One region of the Mesorhizobium sp. LMG17149 genome, then DNA from elsewhere that is predicted to be linked to it. Evidence: riboswitches for the same ligand, from Rfam matches in the RefSeq annotation. Region 1 holds a riboswitch; each other region holds the start of a gene.

Region 1 (9,482 bases):
CGCGGCGACCAGTTCCGGATCGCCCTTGCGCACGATGACGCCGGAATAGTCGGCGTTTTCCTCTTGCGCGGCAATCTTCACATTGGCGTCGGGCTTGTGCTTCTTGAAGTCGAGGAACGACAGGCTGTCATTGATCGTGGCGTCGGCGCGGCCGGTCAGAAGCAGCTGGATAGACTGGTCGAAGCCATCGGTGCCGACCAGTTCAGCGCCGTTCGTTTCGGCCAGCTTGCCGAAATTCGAGGTCAACGACTGCGCCGACTTCTTGCCCTTGAGATCGGCGAAGCTCTTGATGTCGGTGTTGTCGCCGCGCACGATCAGCACCGCCTTGGAGGCGATGTAGGGATCGGAGAAGTCGTACTTGGCTTTGCGGGCATCGGTGATGCCCACCTGATTGATGACGGCGTCGTAGCGATTGGCGTCGAGGCCGGCGATCAGTCCATCCCACTTGCCTTCGAGGAACTCGGCCTGGACACCAAGCTTCTCGGCAATCGCCTTGGCAATTTCGACGTCGAAGCCGACCAGTGCACCGGACGTGTCATGGTAGGTGAACGGCGCATAGGTGCCTTCCGTGCCGATCTTTATGACACCGGCGTGCTTGATCTGGTCGAGATTGGGGCCGGCATGACCTGAAGCGACAGCCAGGGCCTGCAGCGTTCCGGCGATAATGAGCGACTTGAGCCATTTCATTTTTCTGTGATCCCGTCCTTGGCCGGCTGGCCGGCATATTTGTGAGCGCTGGAAACTGACAGATGCAAGCCGAAAAAATAAGGAACAGGATTTCAAAAACGGCGGGTTTATGAAACCATACTCTCTAAACGGCGCTTTTTCACTCGTGATCGCAGCCATCTCGGACCTCCTGAGAATCCTTCAGGCAACACAATCGCGCCGCTGCGGTCGCGGAACCTTTCCCGCGCATGGCAGTTCTGGCTGTTCTAGGGCACGACGCCGGCATTTCAACCCGGGCGGCAGCCAACTTTGCAAAGTCATTCGCACCACCCAGGGAGCGCCTCATGATGGAAGACACGGCAGGACGGATCATGGTCCGCGCGGCAATGAAGGCTCCCTACCTCGAGCGTGACGAAGAGCATCGGCTTGCATTGCTCTGGAAAGAGGACAACGACCAGAACGCGCTGCACTCAATCACCGTCGCTCATATGCGGCTGGTCATTTCCATGGCCTCCAAGTTCCGCCATTACGGCCTGCCGCTCGGCGATCTGGTCCAGGAGGGTCATGTCGGATTGCTCGAGGCCGCCGCCCGCTTCGAGCCGGAGCGCGAGGTGCGGTTCTCGACCTATGCGACATGGTGGATCCGCGCCTCGATGCAGGACTATATCCTGCGCAACTGGTCTATCGTGCGTGGCGGCACCAGCTCGGCCCAGAAGGCGCTGTTCTTCAACCTGCGACGCCTGCGCGCGCGGTTGGCGAATGGCACGGAGCCGCTCTCCAACGCCACGCTCTATCGCGAAGTGTCGGAGGCGCTTGGCGTCTCCGAAGCCGATGTGGCGATGATGGATTCGCGGCTCTCGGCGCCCGACTCCTCGCTCAACATGCCTATTGCCGACGATGCGGGTTCGACCGAGCGCATGGATTTCCTGATTTCGGACGATCCGCTGCCCGACGAGATCGTCGGCGACAAGATCGATGTCGCGCGCCGCTCGCTCTGGCTGAGGGAGGCGCTTCGCGCGCTCAACGCACGGGAGCTTAGGATCATCGAGGAACGGCGGCTGAACGACGAGGGCGCGACACTCGAAGCGCTCGGCGAAACCCTCGGCATCTCCAAGGAACGCGTCCGCCAGATCGAGGCCCGCGCCATGGAAAAGCTCAAGGTCGCATTGGTGAAGCAGAATCCGGAGTTCATGGCGACTGCCGCCTGAACGGCGGCAGGCGTCCAGCGGCGCCTACTTGTCGGTGACGATCTTGACCTTGTCGCCGGCCGAAACGGCGGCACCGGGCGACAGCGCGTTGAGGACGCGGAACAGGTCGAGCTTGCGGTCGACGCCGACCATCTGCGCCGAAAGTGAACCCATCGTCTGCCCAGGCTGGACGGTGACGACGCGGATGTGCAGCGGCTTCAGCGCCGCCTTTTCGGCAGCACTCAGTATCCGGAACGAGCCGCTTACCGAACGGGCGATCGTGTCCAGAGACGTGCTGGCGGAAGGGGCCGCGGTCAGCAGCCGGTAGACCTGGCCGCCGGCGCGGATCACCGCTATGTCGAATTGCCAGCCTTCGGCGCCGGCATGCGCGGTCGCCGCCTCATTGCCGTTGATGGTTTCCTGCTTGACGCTACTGTCGACGAGACCAGCCACCCAGCCGCTGCGGATATAGTCCGTCAGCGCCCGGTTCTTGTCGATGGAAACGCCATCGAAACGGATCGCTATGTCGCCGGGGCCGGTGGCCGTCACCGCTGCCGCCGAATTGTCGATGATGAAGCCGTCCGGCACCGTGAACGACACGCCAAGGCCCGGGTGCAGGAAGGTTTCGCCGCGCACATAGCCTTCCTCGGGCGTGTCGCCATAGAGCAGGCCGTCTATGCCGGCGAGGAAGGAATCGCGGTCGCGCGTGCCGACGCCCGGCGCGCCGAACTGGCGAGCATGGCGCTGCGCCAGATCGATGCGCTGCGGCGTGTTGGGGTGCGTGGCCAGGAAGTCCAGGCTGGCGTCGGTGGCGCCGCTGATCGAGCGGAAATCGGTATAGGCCGACATCGATTGAAGGAAGCGGCCTGCGGCGAAAGGATCGTAGCCGGCCTCGCCGATCGACTTGATGCCGATGGCGTCGGCTTCCAGCTCCTGGTTGCGCGAAAATTGCGCCAGCCTCAGCTTGCCGCGGATCAGCGCCGCCTTGGCGGTCGGGCTGTCGCCGAGCACATCGGAAACCACCTTGGTCGCCAGGCCTTCCTCTGCCTCGAGCTGTTGGCGCTGCAGGCCGTGATTGGCGGTGACGTGGCCCATCTCATGCGCGATGACAGCGGCAAGCTCGGCCGAATCATTGGCCAGCGCCAGGAGGCCGCGGGTGATGTAGAGATAGCCGCCCGGCAGCGCGAAGGCGTTGACGTTGGGCGAATTTAAAATGGTGATGCGATAGGTCTGTGTCGGGTTGGCGGACACCACCGTTAAACTACCGACCACCTTGGCGACCATGCGCTCGAGCTTGGGGTCGGAATATTCACCGCCATAAGTCGCCAGGATGCGCGGGTGCTGCGCCTTGGCCAATTCGGCGAGCTTGTTGTTGGCGCCGACATTGTCCACCGTGATCGGCTTGTCGGAAGGCTGGAATCCGGATTCCTGAACTTCCGGCGGCGTGAACATCTGGCAGCTTGCCAACGCCACGGCAAAACCGGCCAGCGCGAGAAAACGCGCCAGCGGTTTCATTCCCAATGTGTTAGCGCCGATCGCCAGAACGGCTTCCTTTCGGGTCCCGGCGCATGACCACGAAAATCGGGGGCGATCTTCGGAACGTGTCATGCGCTATCTCAAACTGCTGCAGCATCCGTTGCCCGTCCCTTAGGGCGGGCGGCGGATACTGCAGGCAAATCACGGCCTGTGCCGGACCGGTAGGGCGACCTAGCCACACTCCCCCGGTCATGGCAAGCAAACGCCACATCGCCTGGAGCCGGTTTGACCGTAAATTATGTCCGCTTCCGGGCAACATCGCGTGATGTGGAATATCCAGCACCCGCGCCGATATAGCGCCGGAACGCCTCCGGACCAGCCCCGGTAAAGAAATCATCAGCCTTGCCGGTTGCGGCCACCAACCCATTGTCGACAAACACCATGTGCTCGCCGATGCGGCGTGCATCCTCGGGCTGGTGGGTGACAAATAGCACCGTCATGGCGCGTTCGGCATGAACGGCAGCAACCAGATCCAGCATCTCGTCGCGCAAAGCGGGTCCGAGCGAAGCGAAGGGCTCGTCGAGCAGCAACACCGGTCGGTCGCGCACCAGCACGCGGGCCAGTGCGACGCGCTGGCGTTCGCCCCCGGAGAGCTCGCGCGGCAGGCGTTTCTCCTTGCCCGCGAGACCGGTGCGCGCAAGCGCCTCGGCGACCGCGGCGCGGTCCGCCTCGGTCAGCCCCAGGGAGGGCGAGCGGCCGAGCCCGACATTCTGCTCGACGGAAAGATGCGCGAAGAGATTGTTCTCCTGGAACACCATCGACACCGGCCGCGCCGAGGCCGGCTCGGCGCTGACATCGGCCCCGCCGATCAGCACGCGGCCCGATTGTGGGGTCTCGAAGCCGGCGACCAGATTGAGCAGCGTCGACTTGCCCGAACCGCTCGGACCCATGATGGCGGTGATCTTCGCCGTGGCGAACTCGACGTCGAAGACAAGTGGCACCTCACCATAACTGAACGACACCTTGTCCAGCCGCACCGGCGCGCCCTTCTCGAGCCTGCTGGCCGCCCTCTCACGCATCGCGGACCTTCTCCCTTCCCAGCCAGTGCGCCGCCACGATCAACGCGAGACAGACGAGGCCGAGCAGCAGTGCCAGGCCGGCGGCATCCTCGGTGCGGTAGCTGCCCATCCGTGCCAGAAGAAGGTAGGGCAATGTCTGCACGGAATCACTGCCGAACAGGGCAATGACACCGAGATCGCCCAGCGACAGCGCCATGGCGAAAGCGAAGGCCGTGGCGAGCGGGCGACGCAGCGACGGCGAGTCGACCAGCATCAGCCGGTTCCAGCCCGCAATGCCGAGCTGTGCGCAGAGCCGTTCGTGACGCTCGCTCGCCGCATCATAGGCGGGACGCACGGCGCGCAGGGCGAATGGCATCGCCATCACCGCGTTGACGGTGACGACCATGACCGGGGCGATGGCAAAGACATCGCCGGCATGGCGCAGCAACAGGAACCAGCCGGCGCCGACGACGATCGGCGGCACGACAAGGACAAAGCCGGCGCCTGTATCGGCAGCGTGTTCGAGCAGTGTCTTTGCGCCGGCACGGCGGTTCAGCGCCAGTGCCCGCCGCGCCATGGTCAGCGCCAGCGACAGCATCACCGAGAGCAGTGCCGACAGGAAGGCCAGCACCACGCTGGTCAGCGTTGCCTGCCGGACAGTGGCCTCACCGGCCAACCGGCCGAGATCCGCACCCAACCCGGCCATCACGGTTGCCGCCATCGGCCCAACGACGAACAGCAGCGCCAGGATGATGAGTAGCGCGTTCAACCAGGTCTCGCTCCGATGGACTGAGAGATACCGACGTTGCGCGACCGGCAAATTGGTGTCGCCGACCACATTGGCGCCCAGGCGCGTCAGGGCCAGCACAACGATAAAGGTCAGGGCAATCTGCAACAGCGTCAGTGTAACGGCCCGCGCGGGATCGAAATCAAAGCGCAGCGCCTGGTAGATGCCGACCTCCAGCGTCGTCGCGGCCGGCCCGCCGCCGAGCGTCAGCACGATCGTGAAGGATGTGATGCAGAGCATGAACACAAGCCCGGCGACGCCGGGCAGTGCGGCGCGCAGCGTTGGCCATTCGATCAGCCGGAACGCCGGCCGCGCCGCCATGCCGAGTTGGCTCGCCAACCGCCATTGGTCGGCCGGTATGGTCTGCAGCGCCTCGAGGAACAGCCGCGTCGCCAGCGGCAGGTTGAAGAAGACATGGGCGACGAGGATGCCGGACAGGCCATAGATACCCGGCCAGCTTCCGCCGCCGATCAGGGCAAGCACGCCGGCGAAATAGCCGGCACGGCCATAAAGCGCCAGAATGCCGAGCGCTGCGACAATAGCCGGCAGCGCCAACGGCACGGCGAAGATCTGCAGGATGAAGGCGCGGCCGAAGAAACGTGGATGTCGCGACAGAGCCCGCGCCACGAACAGCGCCGGGATGGCCGAAAGCAGCGTCGAGAGCGCCGCTTGCCAGAGCGTGAAGCGAATGACGCGAAGCAGATAGGGATCGAAGGCTGCCCAGGCGCCCGAGAAATCATGGGCGCCCTCGAAAAGCAGGCCGGCAAACGCGCCGCCGATCAGCAGCGCGATCGCGGCAAGCGCGACAATGCCGGCGCTGACGCGGGGATCAGAGGCTGCGCGTCGCACGCCGGACCACCAATCTCCGGATCGCGGCACTTACAAAGGATTGCGTTCCTTCGCGCCCCCCTCTGTCCTGCCGGACATCTCCCCCACAAGGGGGGAGATTGGCAATTTCGACGCCTCGCTCACTCCAGCAGCATTGGCGATTGGCGAATTCGCCGATGGCAGCCAATCTCCCCCCAAGCGGGGGAGATGTCCGGCAGGACAGAGGGGGGCGCCGTAGAGCACTCATCTTCGATAGCAAACTTATTTGCTCATCACCGCAAGCCATTCATCGACCCAGGCCTTGCGATTGGCAGCGACCTCTTGCGGGCTGAACAGCAAGGTCTTGGTCGGCTTGACCAGTTTATCAAAGGCCGGATTGAGCGGCTTGTCGGTCTTGCCGGCCGGGAACATCCAGTTGGTCTCGGGAATGGCATCCTGGAATTTAGGCCCGGTCATGAAGGCCATAAACTTGGCCGCCAGCGGATTCTTGGCTCCCGTCGTGGTGATACCCGCCACCTCGATCTGCAGATACTCGCCCTCCTCGAAGGAGGCGGCCTGGTAGCGCCCGGTGTTCTCGGCGATCATGTGATAGGCCGGCGACGTCGTGTAGGACAGCACCATCGGCGCCTCGCCCTTGGTGAACAGCCCATAGGCCTCGCTCCAGCCCGGCGTCACGGTCAGCACCTTCGGCTTGAGCTTGGCCCAGGCCTCCGGCGCCTTGTCGCCATAAACCGACTTGACCCACAGAAGCAGGCCGAGGCCCGGCGTCGAGGTGCGTGGATCCTGGATGACGATCTTGTCGTCGGCACTGCCTTCGACCAGCTCTTTCAGGCTTTTCGGCGGGTTCTTCAGCTTCTCGGTGTCGTAAACGACAGCGAAATAGCCGTAATCAAAGGGGACAAAAGTATCGTCGCTCCAGCCACCCGGCACGTTGACATCAGTTACGCCGCCATGCGGCGGGAACAAGCCTGACGCCTTGGCATCGGCGGTGAGATTGGTGTCGAGGCCAAGCACGATATCGGCCTTGGTCGATGCGCCTTCCAATCTGACGCGGTTGAGCAACGCGACGCCGTCGGCGACCGATACGAACTCGACATCGCAGCCGCATTCGGCCTCGAACTCCTTCTTCACCACGGGACCCGGGCCCCAGTCGGCGGTGAAGCTCTCATAGGTGTAGACGGTGAGCTTGTCCTTGGCCAAGGCCTGTCCGGACAAGGCCACGACCGTTGCTGAAACAAGAGCGTATACAAGCGTGCGCATCGGCGCCTCCTTCGTTCGAATTGAAAGGAATTGAGGCGTCGGACTGTCCGAAACGTCTAATCCCTCCGCCGGTACAAACCGGATCAGGTTCAGCGGGTTGGCGAGACTGCCTCTCAGCCGGTCCGCGAAGATCGCGTCCGGCACCCCGTTAGAGCGTTTCGACACATAGGCCGGGCCGATCCGCCACGCAAGTGGGAGTTTGCCGCCTTCCGTTTCCCGTGCCGGGCTGGTAAGGGCCACACGATATGAGCACATTCACCATCCTGCTTGGCGGCGATCTCATCCGCACGCCACGGCTCGACCGCCAGGCCGAAGGCTCCCGCGTCATCGCAGCCGACGCCGGCATCGGCCATGCACGGCTGCTCGGCCTTGTCCCGGAGCTGTGGGTGGGTGATTTCGATTCCGTGCCAGCCAACCTGCCTGACGATCTCGCTTCCCTGCCGCGCCGGACCTTCCCGGCGGAAAAGGACCAGACCGATGGCGAACTGGCCATTGCCGCCGCACTCGAGCGCGGCGCGACCCGCCTGGTGCTCGCAGGCGCTTTCGGCGGCAAGCGCGCCGACCACGCTTTCCTGCATCTGGCGCTTGCCCTGCGGCTGGCCGAGGCCGGGACCGATGTGCTCCTGACCAGCGGCGCCCAGGAAGGCATTCCCCTGCTGCGCGGAACGGCCGGCTTCGACTATGCCGACGGCACGCTGTTTTCGGTGCTCGGCTTTTCCGAGCTTGCCGGGTTGACCGTCACCGGCGCCAAATGGCCGCTGAACCACGTCAAGGTGGTGTTCGGCTCGTCGCTGACCATCTCCAACGAGGTCAAGGGCCACCTCGAAATCGCACTGGACCATGGCCGCGCGATGCTGCTCGCTCATCCCTATCCCTTACCTGAAAGCTGACATGGCCCCGCCTCTTCTCAACCTCGACGGGATAAAACTGACCTTCGGCGGCACGCCGCTGCTCGACGGCGCCGCCTTGACGGCTTCGGCCGGCGACAAGATCGCACTGGTCGGCCGCAACGGGTCCGGCAAGTCGACGCTGCTGAAGATCGCCGCCGGCCTGATCGAGCCGCAGGACGGTGAGGTGTTCCGCCAGCCTTCGGCAACTGTCCGCTATTTGCCGCAGATGCCCGACATGGAGGGCTTTGCCACTGTCCGCGCCTATGTCGAGGCCGGGCTTGGCCCTGCCGACGATCCCTACCGCGCCAGCTATCTGATGGAGCACCTCGGACTGTCGGGTGAGGAACGTCCGAACGATCTGTCGGGCGGCGAGGCGAGGCGTGCTGCCCTTGCCCGCGTCATGGCGCCGGAGCCAGACATCCTGCTGCTCGATGAGCCGACCAACCATCTCGACCTCTCGGTCATCGAATGGCTGGAAGAAGAACTCATCCGCACCTCCTCGGCACTGATCGTCATCTCGCACGACCGCCGCTTTCTCGAACGTGTGTCGCGCGCCACCATCTGGCTCGATCGCGGCCAGACCCGCAGGCTGGACAAGGGCTTTGGCCATTTCGAGGAATGGCGCGACCTGGTCCTGGAGGAAGAAGAGCGCGAGCAGCATAAACTCGGCCGCCAGATCGTTCGCGAAGAGCATTGGCTGCGCTACGGCGTGACAGCGCGGCGCAAGCGAAACATGCGCCGGCTCGGCGAGTTGCAGACCATGCGCCAGCGTTTTCGCGGCCATCGGGGTGCCGAAGGGTCGGCGACCATGGTGGCGAGCGACGCCGCCGAATCCGGCAAGCTGGTGATCGAGGCGAAGAGCATCGAGAAGAGCTTTGGCGATCTCACCGTGGTCAAGGGGTTTTCGACCCGCATCCAGCGCGGCGATCGCGTCGGCCTGGTCGGGCCGAACGGCGCCGGCAAGACGACGCTCTTGAAGATGCTGACCGGCGAGATGAACCCGGACGCCGGTTCGGTGCGGCTCGGCACCAATCTGGAGATCGCCACGCTCGACCAGAAGCGCGAGGCGGTCGACCCGCAGGAGACGCTGGCACAATATCTCACCGACGGGCGCGGCGAGAACCTCGTCATCAATGGCGAGCAGCGCCACGTCGTCTCCTACATGAAGGATTTCCTGTTCAAGCCGGAGCAGGCACGCACCCCGGTGCGCGAATTGTCCGGCGGCGAGCGGGCACGGCTCTTGCTGGCGCGGGTGCTGGCGCGGCCGGCAAACCTTCTGGTGCTCGACGAGCCGACCAACGATCTCGATATGGAGACGCTGGAACTGCTG
Region 2 (9,482 bases), on a different contig from region 1:
TCGAAACGCTGATCTTGCACGATGCCACTCCCCAAAGTCGGCATTCATCGATTCGCGGCCTTCAACCCCGAGCAATGTGATAGGTTCCGCGCCAAAGGTGCAAGATGTCCGATTCCAGTGGCCAGAAAAATCCCAGGCTGATCGTCGTGGTCGCCTTCGATCGCGGTGAGGATGGCGAGCTGTTCCCAGCCTTTGGACCCGCCGACCAGCAAAGCGAAGACCGCGCTATACGCACCGCCAAGGCTCTGGCGGCAAAGCATGCCGGCGTCATCGCCTGGAGCCGTGAGGCCGATCCGACGCTAGGCGAATACGGCCCGCCGAACACGCTCTTCGTCAGCGGCGACGTACCTGACATGGAGTAATCTGGCGTCAGGATCTGGCCTGCGCTCAACGCCGCAGCCAGAACGGAGACTTCTCAGAAAACACCCGCCTTTCCTTGAAGCTTGATGCAAGCCGGTTCCCTCGCCCATCAAGCAAAAGCCCGCCACGGTGAACCGGAGCGGGCCTTGGAGGAGGATAAGGGGTGGGACCCTCTCCTCTTGTTTCCACGGGGGGGGTGTGGACCGCAATGACCATACGAAAGTTTTGCAGAGTGCAGGATCACAAGCCGGCTTGCCTGCATCACAATCCGGTGCGCGCCGACATTGGGGGCGCTCACGAGATTGCGATCTGTCGACGACAACCGGGCGGGCCTGGCTAGATGCGCCCGAGCACGACAAGCACGATGACGATGAGCAGCACGAGCCCGAGGCCGCCGCCGCCATAGTAGCCGGCGCCATAAAAAGGACCTCCGCCGAGGCCGCTGAAGCCGCCAAGCAGGGCAAGGATAAGAATGATGATCAGTATGGTTCCAAGGCTCATGGCTTTCAGCTCCCGTTAGCGCTGACGCATTGGGTCGAACATCGCGGCCGCGATGTTCGAGGACGAGAACGTTCCCAAGGCTCTACCGTTCCGTGCGATCGTGGCAACGGAAACGGCCATCCAACGTGATGGAAGCCAGAACTTTGATACCGGCACGCCAATGAACGCGGAAAGCCCACCAGTGTGGCGGGCCTTCCGACCGGCCGGAGGCCAGGAACATGCGGCCGGGCCTCAGGGCCGGTTCGGCACCTCCAGTCCCGGCACCTCCAGCATCAGCGGCGCGCGATCAGGAGGCAGAGTTGCCGGAGGTCGCGGTCGTAAGCGCCTTCGCTGCCGAGCACGTCGACGCAGCGCTTCTTCATTCGCGCCACGTTGCTATCCGACATCTGGGCCACGACACCCGGCAGGCTCGGCCTGCTGGGGTTTGACGGATTGGACGGATTGGACGGATTGCTCGGGTTCGACGGATTGGACGGATTGATGCCGCCCCCAATACCCACGCCGAGACCGACGCCGACGCCGCTCGTCCCGCCCACATTGGCGCCGAGGCCGGCAGCAATGCCGCCAGATCCTCCAACATTGGCGCCCGCGCCGGCATTGATGCCATTGCTGCCGCCGACCGAAGCGCCGAGACCAGCATTGACACCGCTCGAGCCGCCGACATTGGCACCGGCCCCGGCCTTTACACCACCGCTGCCGCCCACCGAGGCGCCCACGCCGGCGCTGATGCCGCCACTGCCGCCAACGGAAGCCCCGACGCCGGCATTGACGCCGCCGCTACCACCCACCGAGGCACCAACGCCAAGGCCGATTCCCGCAGCATTGGCGGGCAGGGAAAGGGCTAAGATTACCGCACTACCCGCCAACATGTTGGCGACTGTCTTGATGGTGTGAGCCATAACACTCTCCTGTTGTCGTTGCGCTAAAGCAATTGGCGAGAGGCCGATTGCAAGATCAACTACGCGAGGTGATGAATTTCAGTTTCAGAGAGAGAATACTCGATCTGAAGCGTGGTATACATCAACAAAATTTCTGAAATAAAATTGTAATAAAGTTGGAATAATTTCTCTTTACACTAACAGTGCGTAAGACCATTGATAATCGGACGTTACTCTGCTCGTCTTACTGCGAGGCCGTACACCGGACAGCGCATGAGCCTCTCGCAAGATCAGCAAGACCGCCACGATGATTGCAAGTGGCCAGAGTCTGTCGGCGGATGCGGGAGCGAGAGAGTGCAAGCGTGAGTGCAGGCCGAACGATTCTGCGCTGGCCCGCTTGTCAGACGATCCCGTAGAACAGCCTGTAGTGGACGCGCTTCATATAGTCCCGGTATTCCGGCGTCGCGGCTAACAGCGCCTCTTCGCGCAGGATGCGATGAACCTGGAAGAAGGTGATCGCGGCGTAGACAGCAAGATTGTAGAAGGAAAAGGCCGACAGCAGGAACAGGACATGACCGGCAAGGTATCCGGCATAGATCGGGTGCCGCACCAGGCGGTAGGCACCGTCGGTCATCACGCCGCGATTGCCCGGCAGAATGGCGAAAGAACGCCCTAGCGATATCTTCCCCCAGATCACGAACCCCAACGCCAGGACTTGCAGCGGCGCGGCGGCATAGATCGGGATGATGGCCACGCCCGGTTCCAGGTCGATGAAGCCGACACCGAAGCTGGCGACCACCGAAACAACCACCGTCAGCGGGTTCCAGTCGCGTACCTGTGGTCGCCGCGACAGAAGCAGCCAGGTAAAGGTCAGGATCTCGGAAATTGCCACCAGCGCCACATTGATGCGGGTCGGGTCGAGCATCAGGTGAGATACGCCGCGGTAGACGAACATGCCCGCGAAGGCCAACGCGCAGATCCGAAAGAAACCTTCGCGCAAATCCACCAGGATTTCGCGCGTTCGGGCTGCGGACAAAATCCTGCCGTCACTGATGTGCGAAAGCGCCTCGCTTTTTGATATGAGCAATGCAAACACCCCAATGATCCCTCAGGGCGACCTTTGCACGCAACCATTGCCGGGCAGTTAATCAACAAGATCAGATCGGCATTAAACTGGCTATCGGGGAGCCAGGGCGCCACTCCCAGACGACCTGCTCCACGCGGTCGCCCAGAAAGACTGGCGACCCATCTCATTTGGTTTTGCCAGACTAGCTCAGATAGTCGTTGCGGAAATAGCTCCCGAAATCCGGGCGTTGAGCAACCAGCTTGCCGTCGGCATCACGCAAAATGCCGGACGCGAAGAGATAGCCGCCGATCGCTCCCATCTTGGCCGGATCCATCGTCCCGATGGCGCCGCTTTGGCTGCGCAGATAATGGCCGTCGATCAGCGCCTTCAGTGAGGCGTGGATCAGCGCCGGATTGGTCAACGCATCCTTGTTGGCCGCGATCAGCAGGGCTGCCGCATCTTCGGGGTGATCGACCGCGAACTGGTAGCCGCGCCGCGTCGCCTGGACAAAGGCGGCCGCAGGCTTGGGGTTTGCCTGGAGATAGGCTTCGCTCGAAGAGATCAGTGTCGTGTGCTCGTCAGGCACGCCGTAATCGGCATAGACGAAGCTGCGTTGTTTGACGCCCTTGAGCTCGGCGTCGACACCCTCCCAGGTCGAGACTTCGAGCGTGAAATCGACCGAACCATTGGCCAGCGCCTCATAGGCTGAGGTGCCGAGCGTCACCGTCTCGAAATTGCCCTTGCCGCCATCATGGCGGATGATGGTCGATATCAGGGCGTTTTCCCAGGCGCTGCCGAAGCCGCCATAGGTCAGGCCGTCGAGGTTTCTCGGGCTTACGATCTCGCTGCGGGCCGCATTGAAGACCACGCGGCCGGTTTCCGATTGCACCACCGCATAGACGCCCTTCAGGTCCGCTCCGGCGGTTCTCTGGGTGAACAGGCTGATGGTGCCGTTGATGCCGAAATCGGCGACGCGATTTGCAACCAGCGTGCCCGCACCGGTATCGCTGTAAGGCAGGATGTCGACCTCGAGCCCGGCCTCGCGATAGAAGCCCTTGTCGCGGGCGACGAACAGTCCGATGTGGTTGGTGTTGACAGTCCAGTCGAGGGCAACGGTGACCTTTTGTGCCGATTGTGCTTGGGCTCGCCCCGATCCGGCAACGAGCGGAAAGCCCGTGGCAAGGGTCAGCAACAAGGCCTGCCGGCGCGTCAAGTCAGTCATGATCGTGTCCTTTGGATGGGGTGGCGTTGAGGATGATGTCGAGAATCTCGGCCTCGAGCGTACTTGCCTGGCGCGCGGCATCGCCGCCAAGGCTGCGCGGGCGCGGCAGCGGCACCTTGATTTCACGCACGATGCGGGCCGGGCGCGCCGACAGCACATAGATGCGGTCGGACAGGAACACGGCTTCGCGCACGTCATGGGTGATCAGGAGCGCCGTCCAGCGATGATGCCGCCACATCTGTTCCAGCCAGCGCTGCATGGCCGTGCGGGTCAGCGCGTCGAGCGCGCCGAACGGCTCGTCGAGCAAAAGCATGTCGCGTTGCTGCACCACCGTGCGCAGCAAGGCCGCGCGCTGGCGCATACCACCGGACAGTTGCGCTGGAAAATGCCGCTCGAAGCCGGCAAGCCCGAATTCGGCAAACAACGGCGCAACGCGCGCCCGCGCCGCCTGTCTCCTCATGCCTTGCACTTCGAGCCCGAGCGTCGCGTTTTCGAGGATGCGCCGCCACGGCATCAGCGCGTCACGCTGCGGCATGAAGGCGAAATGCCTGCCGTGGTCGTCGAGCGGCGCGCCGTCGAACAACATCTCGCCCTCGCCATGCTCGGCGCCGGTCAGGAGCTGGAAGAGTGTCGATTTGCCGGCGCCCGAGGGTCCAAGGATCGAGACGAATTCACCAGCGCCGACGCTAAGCGAAATATCGGCCAGCACGTCGAGCCCACCGAACGCCTTGCGCACATGCCGCAGCTCGAGCCGGTTCATCGCCGCGGCCTCTTCCCTGCGGTCTCCTGTCCGGCCCGCTCCCAGGGCATCGCAAGGCGCTGCAGCAGTACAGTCAACCCGAACAGGACAAGGGTCAGGGCAGCGCTGACACCGACGGCGGCCAGCACCAGATCGGGGCGGAAATTGTTCTTGGCGTTGAGCATGTAGATGCCCAGCCCCTTCGCGGCCCCCGCATATTCGGCGAAGATCGCGCCGACCACGGCGTAGGTGATGGAGATCCTCAAGCCAGCGAAGAAATAGGGCAGCGCCGAAGGCAGCCGTGCCAGCACGAAGATGCGCCAGCGCCCTGCCCCCATGGCGCGCAGCATTTGCCCGATCTCGGCCTCGGTCGACTCATAACCCTCGACCAATGCAACCAGCATCGGAAAGAAGGTAACCAGCGCCACCAGCATGATCTTGGGCGCCAGCCCGAAGCCGAACCAGAGCACCACCAGCGGCGCGATCGCCACCAGCGGCAAGGTCTGGCTGACGATTAAGACAGGAAACAGCGCACGCCGCAGCGGCTGGAAGAAGTCGACCAGCATCGACAGCACGAAGGCAGCGCTGAGCGAACAGGCAAAGCCGAGCAGCGTGGCGCCGATGGTCGGAATGGCGTTGTCGGCCAGCGCCTGGCGATTGAGCAGCGCTTGTTCGAAAACGCGCGACGGCGCCGGCAGTGTCGTCGGCCTGATGCCGGCATAGGTGGCATAAAGCTCCCACGCCAGCAGGAGCAAACCGACCGAGATCATGGCCGGCATTGCCTTGACAAGAAGGCTCGCGATCGGGCGCGAAGCGACTGATGATGTGGCCACGGGAGACAACCTTTGACGGCAGCGCGAAAGCGCGGCTGGTTCAGACAGCCGACGGGCTGTTGGCCGAGACCGTGACGTCGAGGGTTACGTGGCCGGCGCCTGGTCCGAAGCGGCAGAAGGCCTCGTCCAGCGCCGAAAAGATCGCACCGGCATCACCGCGCAGTTTCGTGCAGAAATGCTTGGAACGCTCATAGACGCCGGACTGCTTGAGAAAATCGATGCAGCCGTAGATCTCGTCCATGTGGTCGTCGGTGCCCATCACATAGAGCGAGAACTGCGCCGCCGCCGGCTGGCCGGTGGCAGCAGCATTGCGCACCGCCGCAATGGCCGCATCCTTGCGCGGGCCGAGTGGCCCGACAGGCCCGCCAAGTGCATCGGAGCGGCAGATCGGGTCATCCGGCTCGCCAGGGCACCCGCGCGAGATGGCGGCCGACAACACGCAATGTTTGCCGCTGCGTGCCGCCGCCACGAAGAGGTCGCGCATGGCGGGAAACAGCACTTCGGGCGGCCCGACCAGCAAGGTCGAGATGTCGTCGGTCTCGATCCTGAGCTTGTCGCGCCAGGGATCGAGCGCACCGAGCGCGCCAAGAATGACACCGACGAATTCGTCGGTCATGGGGTATAGGGAAATCTGTGCGCCTGAAAACATCGCCCGCCTCGCTCCGCTGGTATTACCCAGATCAGCTTCTAGGGTCTGTGGGCTTGCCGCCCCCGTCTCAGCCCCGACCGTACGGAGCACCCCTGTGGATGTGCGCCTTAAAGCATCATTCGAGTTCAAGGGAAAGCCGTTTTTTCAGAGCACTGCGCCAAAAGCATTGCGCCAGTCACGGTGCGCCTGAGCGGAATTTTGTCGGGAACCTTCGCCGCCGCGACCGGTTGTCCCCACAGTCGCAACGCGATCACTTTCGTAGAAAACAAGCGACGACTTCACAGAAATGGAGACAAACCATGTTCATGAAAATCCTCGCAGCTTCGGTTCTCACCATTGGTCTGGCCACGTCAGCCATGGCGCAAAGCGCCGGCAGCAACAACGCAAATGGAAGCGGCAGCGGCAAATCGGTGACGGTTGAGCCGAACACGCCGGCTTCACCGAATACGGTCGAGCCGGACACTGTCGACCCGGGCACGACCAACAGCACGACTGGCACGGTAGGGGACATGAATTCGAACGCGGATCAGAATTGCCCGACCAACCCGCAAGGCGCGCAGACGGACGCCGATGGTAACGCGACGGCGCCAACGGTAAACGATAATAATTGTGGCAAGTAACCGCACACGGATGAAGCCGCTGGGCATCGCCCAGCGGCTTCATCCGTTTCTCTGGTCCGCAGCACTCGTTTTACCGAACAGCCGGATTTGTGGAGCGGGTTTTCCGGCGGGCGGGCGCAAAAACAGGTGTTTTGAATTGAGCAGCCGTTTGAGCACTCTACCGTAGGTAAAATACAGGACCCGACCGTTGGCGAGATCGAATTCCACTGTTCCCCACCGCCTGACCGGAGCCTTTCCTGTGCAAGGCCCCAGCCTTCTGATCTGGAATCCCAGTCTGACTTTGCGCGTTCCGATTTCAAGATAGATGCCTGGCAGAAGGCCGAGCACATGCCATAGCCGTACAACATGCTCGACCGCCATGGCCGGCGAGATTATCAGGTGGCTGGGCTGAAGCCGTGCCCAGACGAAGTCGCCTTTCGGCTGCGGCATTCCTGACAACAGCCCCCGGCAGTAGGCCGGCACCGCCTCGCTCACCAGGATCCGCATAGCGGTTGCCGTGCTGTCGGCCAAGGCTTCTCTCGAGGTCCAGTCAGCTTCGGAAAACGGCACCTGCCCGAGAATGTCACCCTCGTCAAAACCGGCGGACATCTTGTGGAGCGTGACGCCGCCATGAGCCGCACACCGGCCGTCCACGGCCAAGCGCTGGGTCGGATGTGGCCCTCGATAGTCGGGGAGCAGCGCCGGGTGGAGGTTGACCCCGCCTTTGGAAAAATGGCCAAGAACCTCTTGAGGGATCAAGACAGGCAAAGTGTAGCAGACCAGCACATCGGCGCGGAGGTCAGACAATTGGCGACCAAGCGCATTCCAATCGTAAGGGCGGCCAAATTCGATCAACTTGACAGGCGTGTTACCGACAAACCGCCTGAGCAGTAGCTTGCGTTGAAGCCTTCGTCGGAAATTGCCGATGCTGAAACCGGTGGGACGACGCCGGAACCCGGGCACGATGATCGCGCCAATTGCATTTCCAGCCTCTAGCCAGCCGGCGAGCAGAGGCCCCGTATGGTTAGAGATATCGAGGACAAAAACGGCTGTGATCGGCTCCGAGTGATCGGTCGATGCGATCGGCCTCATCTTCGGCGGCTCAAACGGGCCGACAGATCAGGGCGAGCTTGTCAGGTCGGCTGAGTGGAAGGCGATGCCAAGGCAGTGACAACCGAAAGACGCTCGCGTTTTACAAACACTGGCTTTTCGCAGATTTTCTTCACGGCCCGTCTCCCGAAATCAGCTCTTCCTGCGCAATTGGACTGCGATACGGCAGGCTGTCAACCACCTGACCGTGTTTGCCTACCGCATCCGCATTCGTCGTTGACGAAGGCGTTCGAAGAGCGCTCGGATATTGTGAAAGCTCAATGGCCGACGCGACACGGTGCGCTGACTGAAAGGGGTTTGGATGCGATGACCTGCTCGACGACACCGTCGAGCAGCAATGCAGGGCAAATCGCAGTTGCGAATCTACGAAACCGCCGTCTCGCGAACCGGCAGCTTCCAGCCTGGCCTGACGAAGTGGCAGGTGTATCCGTTGGGATATTTCTCCAGATAGTCCTGATGCTCGGGCTCGGCTTCCCAGAACGGACCAACGGGTGCGACTTCGGTGATGACCTTGCCCGGCCACAGGCCCGAGGCATCGACATCGGCGATGGTGTCCTCGGCGACGCGCTTCTGTTCGTCGCTGGTGTAATAGATCGCCGAGCGATAACTCGTCCCGACATCGTTGCCCTGGCGGTTGCGGGTCGTCGGATCGTGGATCTGGAAAAAGCGTTCCAGCAGCGTGCGATAGCTTATGATGGCCGGATCGAAATTGATCTCGATGGCTTCGGCGTGGGTGCCGTGGTTGCGGTAGGTGGCGTTGGGCACGTCGCCGCCGCTGTAGCCGACACGGGTGGAGATGACGCCGGGATAGCGCCGTATCAAATCCTGCATGCCCCAGAAACAGCCGCCGGCAAGGACTGCACGTTCGGTCGAAGTCGCCATGTCACGTCTCCTCAAAAGCAATTCCAGGAAAAGTGTGTAGCGGTTTTCCGTCTGGAATTGCGTGAAAGCAAGTGGTCTCGCCATAAATGGGCATTGTCACCTGCTTCGTCCAGCGGACGCGGTGGATCTACCTCAATTGCTCGGTTGGGTGAGGCTGTCGATCAAACCCGGTAGCTTCATGCCAGGCGGAATGGCGGCAAAGCTGATCGCCACCGGTGGTGCCCTGAGCGACCAGTCGAAAAGAACGGTCTTGACCGGGATGTTTCCCAGCCACGCCAGCAGCCGAGGTGGCACGCCGCTCCCGGGCCAGACCAGGAGCATGCCGTGATCGCGCAGCCGCTGGCTGGTGATCCAGGGGGCGAGCCGCATGTCGAGGTCTGTGAAGATCGACGGCTTGTCATAGGCGTTGAGGCCCGCCAGCAACGCGATGCGGGTATCGCCGCCGACGATGTCGAGCCGACCGGGCACCGCCGCGTGCCAGACCGCCTCGGCTTCGTCCGAAATCTGCCGCGCTGGCCAGCAGACGGCATCCATGCGCCCGCGCAAATTGCAACTCGTCCAGCGGATGCCCGCATAGGCACCGGACATGCCGAGGATGCAGGCGAACGCGCAGATCGCCAGCCGTCGCAGTTCGACGGCGCCA
Region 3 (9,482 bases), on a different contig from region 1:
CCCACGCCATACCAAAGCTTGAGCCGCAGCAAATCCTCGCCGGTCAATGCCCGTCGGACGACCCCACCGATGCGCCGAGCAGTGCTTGGCACAGTATCGACAATGCGTTTGTCGATCGCATTGTGCACGGCCTTGATTCCTATCCCGCTGACGGCGGCTGCCTCTGCGGGGGTGTAGATGCGAGCAAGTGTGCCCATTATTCTTCTCCTTATAAAGAATAATATAGGCCGTTTGACCCCCTCCGTAAAGGCACGCGTCTTTGGAATCACGGCGGTTAGCAAAGGCGGTGGTGAGCCGAGAGGCCTCACAAACCCTTGGGGCTCGAGATGGCAGACTCGGCGCAGTATAATTGCGCTAACTATCGAATTTGCAGTTGGCGACAAACGACACACGAGTTCGTCGCGGACTTTTAACTCTGCGAAGGCGCGTCTTCGAGCGCTTTGAAACCCTACACCCATCTGCAGGCCATCTGTATCAAGCTTTGGACCAAAACCGTTTCCATCGCTCACGAGCGTTCTCTCTGGGGGTCTCAAGTGGGGCTTGCCCATGGCCACGAATTTTTGGGCGACAGCGGTGCAGAGGCCGCATACCGCTGCCTGCTTGACGTCGCTGACCGTGTCCATGTCCGAAATTTGCCTACAAATTTCGGACGCCCTTGGGCGCGCTAGATTCGCTATGGAAAGCTGGAAGCACTCGCAAGCCCGGTGGCCACAGCGTCTGCAGCGCCAAGCTATTCCTCCGTATCCAAACCCGCATCCTCATGGCCACTAGCCAACTCTGGCATAATTTCACCAGCAAGCAGCTCATCTCTGCTCAGCAGCCCGGCATCCTCGAGCGCCTCGCAGTCCGGGAGATCGCGAAGCGTGTCGAGGCCGAACTCGAGCAGGACGCTTTTGTCGTCACATAGGTGTAGGGAGCGCCGGGCGTCGGACTGCGCGGGTTCGACGCGATCAGGCCGGTGCCGCAGATGGCCGATCAGGTCGCGACTGATTACTTCCCGAAAACCGACGACAATTCGGCGCGGGTAATCGGCTGGAAGTGCCGATGCACATCAGCATCAGCACGTCCGACCACGTCAGGTCGACGGCACGCCCGCTGCTTCCGCAGGCGCGGATGGCATCGGCATAGGCCGGCCGTGTCAGGTGCTTCCAGCCGCCGGCGACAGCGACGAGGTCATAGGGCCGTCCGCGCAGCTCTCGGATGTCGTCGATGAGAAGGTCACGGGCGAGCTCGCGGGAGAGACTGCACCGCAAGCGCGTCCCGCGCGCGCGAACTGCTCGATCAACTGATCTCAGACGACGACGAATCCCGTCCAGATTCCAAAAGCGGTGGCCGCAGCGGCGCTTTGCGGGCTCGCGTTACCACAGATCGCAGAACTGTGATCTCGCCTTGTGCCCGAGACCGCAATCTGGGCTCGCGACGAAGCATATCGCTTGCGATCATCAAAGGACGCGTCGACGCCGTCGGTTGCCTTTTCCACCGCCGCCTCACACATCGTGTTGGGGCTGAAGAGCTACCTGCAAATCCTCGCAACGGGCGCGGCCGCATCCTTGATTTTACAAATTGACACGTCTTGGTTTTTAGAAAATGCCACGTGCGATGATGGCGCCAAAAAAAAATGTCACGCGAGATGATCATGCCTGAGGTAAATGGTCCGCCAAAGTTGGGAAAGGTATACCGGTTGAATGGTGGATAGGTACGCCGGATAAAAAGGGCTTCGGGTTCCGGAAGACGAACTAATCGACGGATAGGCGCTGCTCGTGAGGGAAACTGCATGCGCATTACGGTTATGACCATCCAGGGATGTCGGATATGATCTTGAATAGTGACATTGCAGGCCAAAGAGCGGCCGAGAAGCTAGCAGAGGGCCTGAAATCGCAGGGCAAGCAGCAATACGAAGAAAGGTCGAGGGAACGCGAACGAGATGTGTCTCGTTAGGTCGCACGTTGCACCAGGGGTGCGTCGGAAGGCACTCCGCCGTGTCCTGAAGAGGTAGCCTGCACTTGAGAATAGCCACGGTGGTACCTTATTTTCGGCTGTGAAGCACACGAGACCCGCGACGTGAGACCCAGTTGCTCAATACCCAGTTGCTGGGTGAGCGTGCATGACTGCCAACGGAAGGTCTTGCACGCACCCTCGCGATCTTGAGCAATGGTCGCCATGACTTTCTTCTTGCAGGCTTTTGAGTGGCCCAGCCTGCAATCACCAGACCCCACCGACTCTAAAGAGCGTGGCAGACGGGATAGTCGAGGTTGCCCGGCACAATTACGCTCAAGGCTTGCGCCGCCCAGAGGACACGCTGAAAAGGCAGCATGGGCGCGCAAGCACGCCATTCACGAGAGGTTCGACATGAAGACTATGCAAGAAAAAGACATTCCGGCATTCGTGCAAGCAGTTGTGGAGGCCGGCTGCAACATTTGCGCGATTGGCAACTTGGGATATGTCTTTGGCGATGCTGATTTGACGCCGGCGCAACGGAGGTCCGTCGAGCCACAGCTGCGCAGGATTGCTGAGATCTACGGCGAACGCGATCATCTCATGGACGAGATAGCTGTATATCTGCGGTCGATCGGACGCCATGTCGAGGTTGAGCCGAAGACAGGTGTTTCCTGATGGCCGCGATCGATCGCGTTCCGTAGTCGCCATTTCTATTGGGTAACGAGCAGCCGTCTTCCAACCTCTGAAACAAAAAAGAGGTGACCCCCAAAGGCCGCTCTCGAGACCGCAAGTCTGAGCCGCTAACGCATTGCGATAACCAGGCTGTCCGAACTGGGCGTCGATGCCTTCCTCGACCAGGTCGCGGTAGGCGGCGATCTCATCTACCGCATGCATAGCCAAGCCAGAGAAGTTTTCGGCAGCGGAATTCTCGGTCGCTTCCCCTTTTATGACTAGAGGGTGCGGCCGATCCGGCCGCGACGATCTCGCAGGGATTGCCATATACGGCAACACGAACACCGGCGGATCAATACTCGGATAATGGCGGCCGGCTATGTAGCGATCGATCGCGCACCAACATATCAATGCAATAGCTTAGTTGCTTTCAAAGGCGGGTCTCTACGAACTGCAAGCAAGCTAAACGATTGCGTCAACTCTTCCTCGCAGAGCGAAAACTCCGCGCCCACGCGATTTCTCTGCTGGAACAGCGGCACATCCTCAGCGCCAGGACACGGCCGCCGCCGTCGGGTTTTACGAAGCCGGTGATTGCATAAGTTGCCCGCAAGATATCATTGGTATCGGGAACGCCGCCGATGCCGCATCCTGAATAGAGCGGCCGCTTGCACCTGCCAGCCCGACGACCAGATCATATCTGCAACTCCATCTACCTGGACGTGGTGCAAATCACCTCGCTGAAGCCGCAAATCGTCGCCTTCGACCAGGATAACCACATCCGTGACCGCCTGAGCTACTCGGTCGATCTCGACGCACATGGCCGATACAGTTTTTCCATCCTTCACGAAGCGAATGAGACTTTGGCCATTCCAGCCCTGGTCTACGGGGCGTGACTTGTCCCCGACGCATGCGCGAGCTTTTCTGCCCGGTCTGATTGGCCGCCGATCAGCGCCGCGGGCCAAATGCGCTTGACAAAATAGCGCCGGCCCGTTCAATTCGGCGCATTCACCAGGGGAGTCCCGGCAAGGGGCTGAGATACTGCTGGCTTTCGCGGCGCAGTGACCCGTTGAACCTGATCCAGTTCATACTGGCGTAGGGACGGTGCAAGCGCTTTTGCGGGAGTTTACGCCCGATATCCTGTTTCGGCAGGTCGACAGAAGCGTCTTTTCATCCTTCCGGCACAGAACTGGGTCTCCAATGCATGAGCAAAGGAGCCTCACGATGAATGCCCTCACCCCCGCCGTATCGACGGGACCGCTGCCCGCCTCACGGAAAATCCACAAGTCCGGCGTCCTTTATCCGCACATCAAAGTGCCGATGCGAGAGATTTCCGTCCATCCGACGGCCGGCGAACCGCCCGTCACCGTCTACGATCCGTCCGGCCCCTACACCGATCCATCAGTCCAAACCAGCATCGAAAAAGGCCTTGCCCGGCTTCGCCACGAATGGGTCACGGCGCGTTGCGATGTCGAAGCCTATGACGGCCGCCACGTCCGGCCGGAAGACAATGGATTCGCCACCGGCGAGCGCCTGACACCGGAATTTCCGATACGCAATCGGCCGCTCAAGGCCAAGCAGGGCAAGGCGGTGACCCAACTTGCCTATGCGCGCGCCGGCATCATCACGCCAGAAATGGAGTTCGTAGCCATCCGCGAGAATCTCGGCCGCGAGGTGATGCGCGGCAAGCTGCAACGCGACGGCGAAGCCTTCGGCGCGGCGATCCCAGATTTCGTCACACCCGAATTCGTGCGCGACGAGGTGGCGCGCGGACGCGCAATCATTCCCGCCAACATCAATCATCCCGAGAGCGAACCGATGATCATCGGGCGAAATTTCCTGGTGAAGATCAACGCCAACATCGGTAACTCGGCTGTCACATCGTCGATGGCCGAAGAGGTCGAAAAGATGGTGTGGGCGATCCGCTGGGGCGCCGATACGGTGATGGACCTGTCGACCGGCCGCAACATCCACAACATCCGCGACTGGATCGTGCGCAATGCACCGGTGCCGATCGGCACGGTGCCGCTCTATCAGGCGCTCGAAAAGGTCGGCGGCATCGCCGAGGACCTCAACTGGGAGGTCTATCGCGACACGCTGATCGAGCAGGCCGAGCAAGGCGTCGACTATTTCACCATCCACGCCGGCGTGCGGCTGCACTACATACCGCTGACCGTCGACCGGGTCACGGGCATCGTCTCGCGCGGCGGCTCGATCATGGCCAAATGGTGCCTGCACCATCACCGGGAGAGCTTCCTCTACGAGCATTTCGAGGAGATCTGCGACATCGCCAGAGCCTATGACGTTTCCTTCTCGCTCGGCGACGGCCTTCGTCCCGGTTCAATCGCCGATGCGAACGACGCGGCGCAATTCGCCGAACTGGAAACACTTGGAGAACTCACCAAGATTGCCTGGGCAAAGGACTGCCAGGTGATGATCGAAGGCCCGGGCCATGTCCCCATGCACAAGATCAGGCAGAACATGGACAAGCAGCTCGCAGTGTGCGGTGAGGCGCCGTTCTACACGTTGGGGCCGCTGACGACCGACATCGCGCCGGGCTATGACCACATCACCTCAGGCATAGGTGCCGCCATGATAGGCTGGTTCGGCACCGCCATGCTTTGCTACGTCACGCCGAAAGAGCATCTCGGCCTTCCCGACCGCAACGACGTCAAGATTGGGGTGATCACTTACAAGATAGCCGCCCATGCAGCCGATCTGGCGAAGGGCCATCCGGCAGCGAAAACCAGGGATGATGCCCTTTCGCGCGCGCGCTTCGAGTTCCGCTGGGAGGACCAGTTCAACCTGTCGCTCGACCCCGAAACCGCACGGTCCTTCCACGACCAGACCTTGCCCAAGGAGGCGCACAAGCTGGCACATTTCTGTTCGATGTGCGGGCCGAAATTCTGCTCCATGCGCATTTCCCACGACATCCGTGCCGAGGCTCAGAAGGAAGGCATGGCGGCAATGGCGGCAAAATACCGGGAGGGCGGCGATCTCTACATGCCAGCTGACGAGACTGGCGTACCGGTCGTGCCAGAGGCTCCCAAACCATCATGAGGGTGCTCGTCAAAGGGGCCGGCGTTGCCGGCCTCACCGTCGCTTTCGAACTCGCCGCCCGCGGCGCGACGGTTACAGTCGCCGAGATGCGGCATGGCCTTGGCGGCAACGCGTCGTGGTTCGCCGGCGGCATGCTGGCGCCATGGTGCGAGCGCGAAAGCGCGGAGCAGCCGGTGCTGGATCTCGGACGCGACGCTGCCGACTGGTGGGATGCGGTGCTGTCGGGTCAGGTGACACGGGCCGGGACATTGGTCGTGGCCGCGCCGCGTGATGCCGGTGAGCTTGACCGGTTCGCCAGTCGCACGTCAGGGCATCGGCGCGTCGATGAAAACGAAATTGCGCTCCTGGAACCCGACCTCGCCGGCCGCTTCCGGCGTGGATTGCTCTTCCCCGACGAGGCTCACCTCGACCCACGCCAGGCGATGGCGGCACTTCATGACAAGCTTGCGACCATGGGTGTCAAATTCCACTTCGGCTGCGACGCCCGGCCTGTTTCGGGTTTCGCCCGTCAGATAGACTGCATGGGAATGGCAGCGGCCGATGACAGGCTGCGCGGTGTTCGCGGCGAAATGCTGATCCTTCGCACGCCTGATGTCTCGCTGTCGCGGCCGGTCCGTTTGCTTCATCCACGCTTTCCGCTTTATGCCGTGCCGCGCACCGATCACCGTTTCATGATCGGAGCGACGATGATTGAAAGCCAGAGCGCCGGACCGGTGACGGCGCGTTCCATGATGGAGCTGCTGGGCGCCGCCCATGCCCTCCATCCGGCCTTTGGTGAGGCCGAGATCGTTGAAACCGGTGTGGGTGTCCGTCCGGCATTTCCCGACAATTTGCCACGCGTCGAAACAGACGGTGAGATCATCGCGATCAACGGTCTTTATCGTCACGGTTTTCTCCTCGCCCCCGCCATGGCGCGCCAGGCTGCCGACCTGGTTTTCAGTCAAGACAGAACCAAGGAGCATGCTCATGAAACTGATGGTCAACGGCGAGGCGCGTGAGATTGCCGCCACCATGCTGGCCGAGTTGCTTGCCGCGCTCGACTATGAGGGCGATTGGCTCGCCACCGCCGTCAACGGCGACCTCGTGCACAAAGCCAACCGCGCGGAGTTCCAGTTGAGCGACGGCGACCGGATCGAAATCCTCTCGCCCATGCAGGGCGGCTAGCATGTTGGAGCTTTATGGAACCGAGCTTTCGTCGCGCCTGCTTCTCGGCACGGCTCAGTATCCTTCGCCGGCCATCCTTGCCGACGCGGTCAAGGCGTCGGGCACGTCGGTGGTGACCGTCTCGTTGCGGCGTGAGATGGCGGGCGGTAGGGCCGGCGAACAATTCTGGTCGTTGATCCGCTCGCTGGGCGCCAGAATCCTGCCCAATACCGCCGGCTGCCTCTCCGTCAAGGAAGCCGTCACCACCGCGAAAATGGCGCGCGAGGTCTTCGGCACCAACTGGATCAAGCTCGAAGTGATCGGCAATCACGACACGCTACAGCCGGATGTGTTCGGTCTGGTTGAAGCCGCCCGCATCCTGTGCGAGGACGGCTTTGCGGTATTCCCCTATACCACCGACGATCTCGTTGTCGCCGAGCGGCTGCTGGAAACGGGCTGCAAGGTCCTGATGCCGTGGTGCGCACCGATCGGTTCCGCCTTGGGACCGGTCAACATGACGGCGCTGCGCTCGATGCGCGGATATTTCCCTGGCGTCCCGCTGATTGTGGATGCGGGGCTCGGACGGCCGTCGCACGCGGCCACCGTCATGGAACTCGGCTTTGACGCCGTGCTCCTGAACACAGCGGTCGCCAAGGCGGCATATCCGGTCGGCATGGCGCGTGCTTTCGGTAAGGCGGTCGACGCCGGTCGTGAGGCGTTCAGCTCGGGAATGCTCGAACCGCGCGAAGTCGCCGTGCCATCGACACCGATGATCGGCAGGGCAGTTTTTTCATGAAGCTCGATCCCTTCTACCTGATCGTCGACAGCGCTGCCTGGATCGAACGGCTGGTCCCACTCGGAGTCCGGCTTCTGCAACTGCGCATCAAGACCGTGGATGAGGCTGGGTTGCGCGCGGAGATCCGCACCGCGAAGGCCTTGTGTGCTCGATACCAGTGCCAACTCATCGTCAACGACCACTGGCGCCTGGCAATCGAGGAAGGCTGCGACTTCATACATCTCGGCCAGGAGGATTTGCAGACCGCTGACCTCTTGGCGATACGGGCAGCCGGCGTAAGGCTCGGACTGAGCACACATGATCATCAGGAGCTGGAAACGGCGATGGCCGCCGAGCCTGACTACATAGCGCTTGGACCCATCTATCCGACCATCCTGAAGAAGATGAAATGGGCGCCGCAAGGGGTCGAACGGATCAGCGAATGGAAGCGCCAGGTCGCGCCGTTTCAATTGGTCGCCATTGGTGGCCTCAACCCTGAGCGGCTCGACGGTGTCTTTGCGGCTGGCGCGGACAGCGCGGCGGTGGTGACCGACATCACGCTCAACGACGACCCCGAGGCGCGCACGCGAGAATGGATCGAAAAGACGGACCAATGGCGCTGAGGCGAGAACCACATGTGCTTGTCGTCGGTGGATCGGACTCCAGTGGCGGTGCTGGAATTGCACGCGATATCGAGACGATCTCTGCCATTGGCGTGCGCACCTGTCTCGCCGTCACAGCGCTAACGGTGCAAACGCATGACGCCGTGATCGAAATCTATTATTCGCCACCTAGCCTGGTGGCCAATCAGATGTGCGCCGCGCTGCAGGCCAACGACGTGGCCACAATCAAGATCGGCATGCTGGCGACTGCCAAGATCATTGTTGCCGTTGCCGCAGTGCTGCGCAAATTTCCGCATGTCCCCGCAGTACTCGACCCTGTGCTGGCCTCCACCTCAGGCCGCGCACTTCTGCAAGCAGGCGCTATCGCTGCCATGAAGCGCGATCTTATGCCGCTTTGCTGCATTGTCACGCCCAACCTCCCTGAACTGGCGCTCCTTAGTGGCTCCGAACTGGCAGTGGATGAGGACGGAGCGCTCCAACAAGGAAAAAGACTGCTGGCCGCCGGCCCTCAAGCCCTGCTGATCAAGGGTGGGCATGCGTCGGGAACCCGGTCGACCGATATTCTGTTACGCTCCGGGCACGAACCCATCCGCTTCGATGCACCGCGCCTTGCCACATCGATGCGCGGGACAGGTTGCATGCTGGCCAGCGCGATTGCGGCGCATCTGGCGAAGCCGAAGCCGCTCGAAGACAGCGTGCGCGAAGGCAAGCTGTTTGTCTTGGAGAGGCTTCAGAAATGCCGGCTGAATAACCACAGCGTTCTGCGTCCAGCCAAGCAGACCCATTTTCCAGAATTTTTCCCGTAGCGAGACTGGAGGGATACTGCTTCTCTATGCCATCCTTACAACGCGTTGAGTTCCACTGTGCCGTCCAGAATTATCTGTCGTTGTCCAGAATTAAGCCGGGCTTAGAACTGAAACGAACCCGCCGAAAGGTACGAGCGGCCCTCACTCGATAAGGGTTACCAAACCTATTCCTGTGGGCTACCAATCCGCGTGGTGGGTGGCCTTAGGTTACCAATCAGGGCCGCAATAAGCTAATGAAGACAGCTCCTTAGCGCCAGTTCGGAATTAATTGTCGTTGGGGCACATTGGTAACCTGTTGACCGAAGGGCATTGGGAACCCCTTCGGGCGAAAGCGGTGGGATATGAGCCACTTAACAGTCAGGCCGACGACAGATAATTCTGGACTCGTAGGCTCAACTGACGACAGATAATTTCGGCCATTATACCAGACTGCCCTTTTATGCGACTTTCGAGGTACAAAGCACGAAC

The links. Region 1 has a riboswitch for thiamine pyrophosphate ahead of thiB (thiamine ABC transporter substrate binding subunit). Riboswitches for the same ligand answer to the same signal wherever they lie in the genome.
Region 2: another riboswitch for thiamine pyrophosphate. It lies ahead of NP945_RS15985 (YkoF family thiamine/hydroxymethylpyrimidine-binding protein); the one in region 1 lies ahead of thiB (thiamine ABC transporter substrate binding subunit).
Region 3: another riboswitch for thiamine pyrophosphate. It lies ahead of thiC (phosphomethylpyrimidine synthase ThiC); the one in region 1 lies ahead of thiB (thiamine ABC transporter substrate binding subunit).

What each region holds. Positions count from the first base shown of each region.
Region 1 covers NZ_JANIFL010000008.1:140,523-150,004, reverse strand. Annotated here, with positions in the region: gene NP945_RS20300 (amino acid ABC transporter substrate-binding protein) at 1-687, opposite strand, end outside; gene NP945_RS20295 (RNA polymerase factor sigma-32) at 1,011-1,874, shown strand; gene NP945_RS20290 (M48 family metalloprotease) at 1,899-3,368, opposite strand; gene thiQ (thiamine ABC transporter ATP-binding protein) at 3,626-4,408, opposite strand; gene thiP (thiamine/thiamine pyrophosphate ABC transporter permease) at 4,401-6,023, opposite strand; gene thiB (thiamine ABC transporter substrate binding subunit) at 6,264-7,262, opposite strand; TPP riboswitch at 7,306-7,420, opposite strand; gene NP945_RS20265 (thiamine diphosphokinase) at 7,508-8,152, shown strand; gene NP945_RS20260 (ABC-F family ATP-binding cassette domain-containing protein) at 8,154-9,482, shown strand, end outside.
Region 2 covers NZ_JANIFL010000006.1:227,911-237,392, reverse strand. Annotated here, with positions in the region: gene NP945_RS16025 (DUF982 domain-containing protein) at 1-20, opposite strand, end outside; gene NP945_RS16020 (hypothetical protein) at 105-362, shown strand; gene NP945_RS16015 (DUF3309 family protein) at 697-861, opposite strand; gene NP945_RS16010 (hypothetical protein) at 1,134-1,760, opposite strand; gene NP945_RS16005 (isoprenylcysteine carboxylmethyltransferase family protein) at 2,140-2,835, opposite strand; gene NP945_RS16000 (ABC transporter substrate-binding protein) at 3,008-4,027, opposite strand; gene NP945_RS15995 (ABC transporter ATP-binding protein) at 4,020-4,787, opposite strand; gene NP945_RS15990 (ABC transporter permease) at 4,784-5,536, opposite strand; gene NP945_RS15985 (YkoF family thiamine/hydroxymethylpyrimidine-binding protein) at 5,640-6,248, opposite strand; TPP riboswitch at 6,239-6,352, opposite strand; gene NP945_RS15980 (hypothetical protein) at 6,548-6,868, shown strand; gene NP945_RS15975 (formyltransferase family protein) at 6,908-7,939, opposite strand; gene msrA (peptide-methionine (S)-S-oxide reductase MsrA) at 8,321-8,839, opposite strand; gene NP945_RS15965 (glycosyltransferase family 39 protein) at 8,972-9,482, opposite strand, start outside.
Region 3 covers NZ_JANIFL010000013.1:77,440-86,921, forward strand. Annotated here, with positions in the region: gene NP945_RS26795 (DUF433 domain-containing protein) at 1-197, opposite strand, end outside; partial or broken gene NP945_RS26800 (SMC-Scp complex subunit ScpB) at 731-1,316, opposite strand; gene NP945_RS31880 (hypothetical protein) at 2,152-2,613, shown strand; gene NP945_RS26810 (hypothetical protein) at 3,276-3,503, shown strand; TPP riboswitch at 3,611-3,727, shown strand; gene thiC (phosphomethylpyrimidine synthase ThiC) at 3,832-5,667, shown strand; gene thiO (glycine oxidase ThiO) at 5,664-6,665, shown strand; gene thiS (sulfur carrier protein ThiS) at 6,634-6,831, shown strand; gene NP945_RS26830 (thiazole synthase) at 6,833-7,606, shown strand; gene NP945_RS26835 (thiamine phosphate synthase) at 7,603-8,208, shown strand; gene NP945_RS26840 (hydroxymethylpyrimidine/phosphomethylpyrimidine kinase) at 8,199-9,014, shown strand.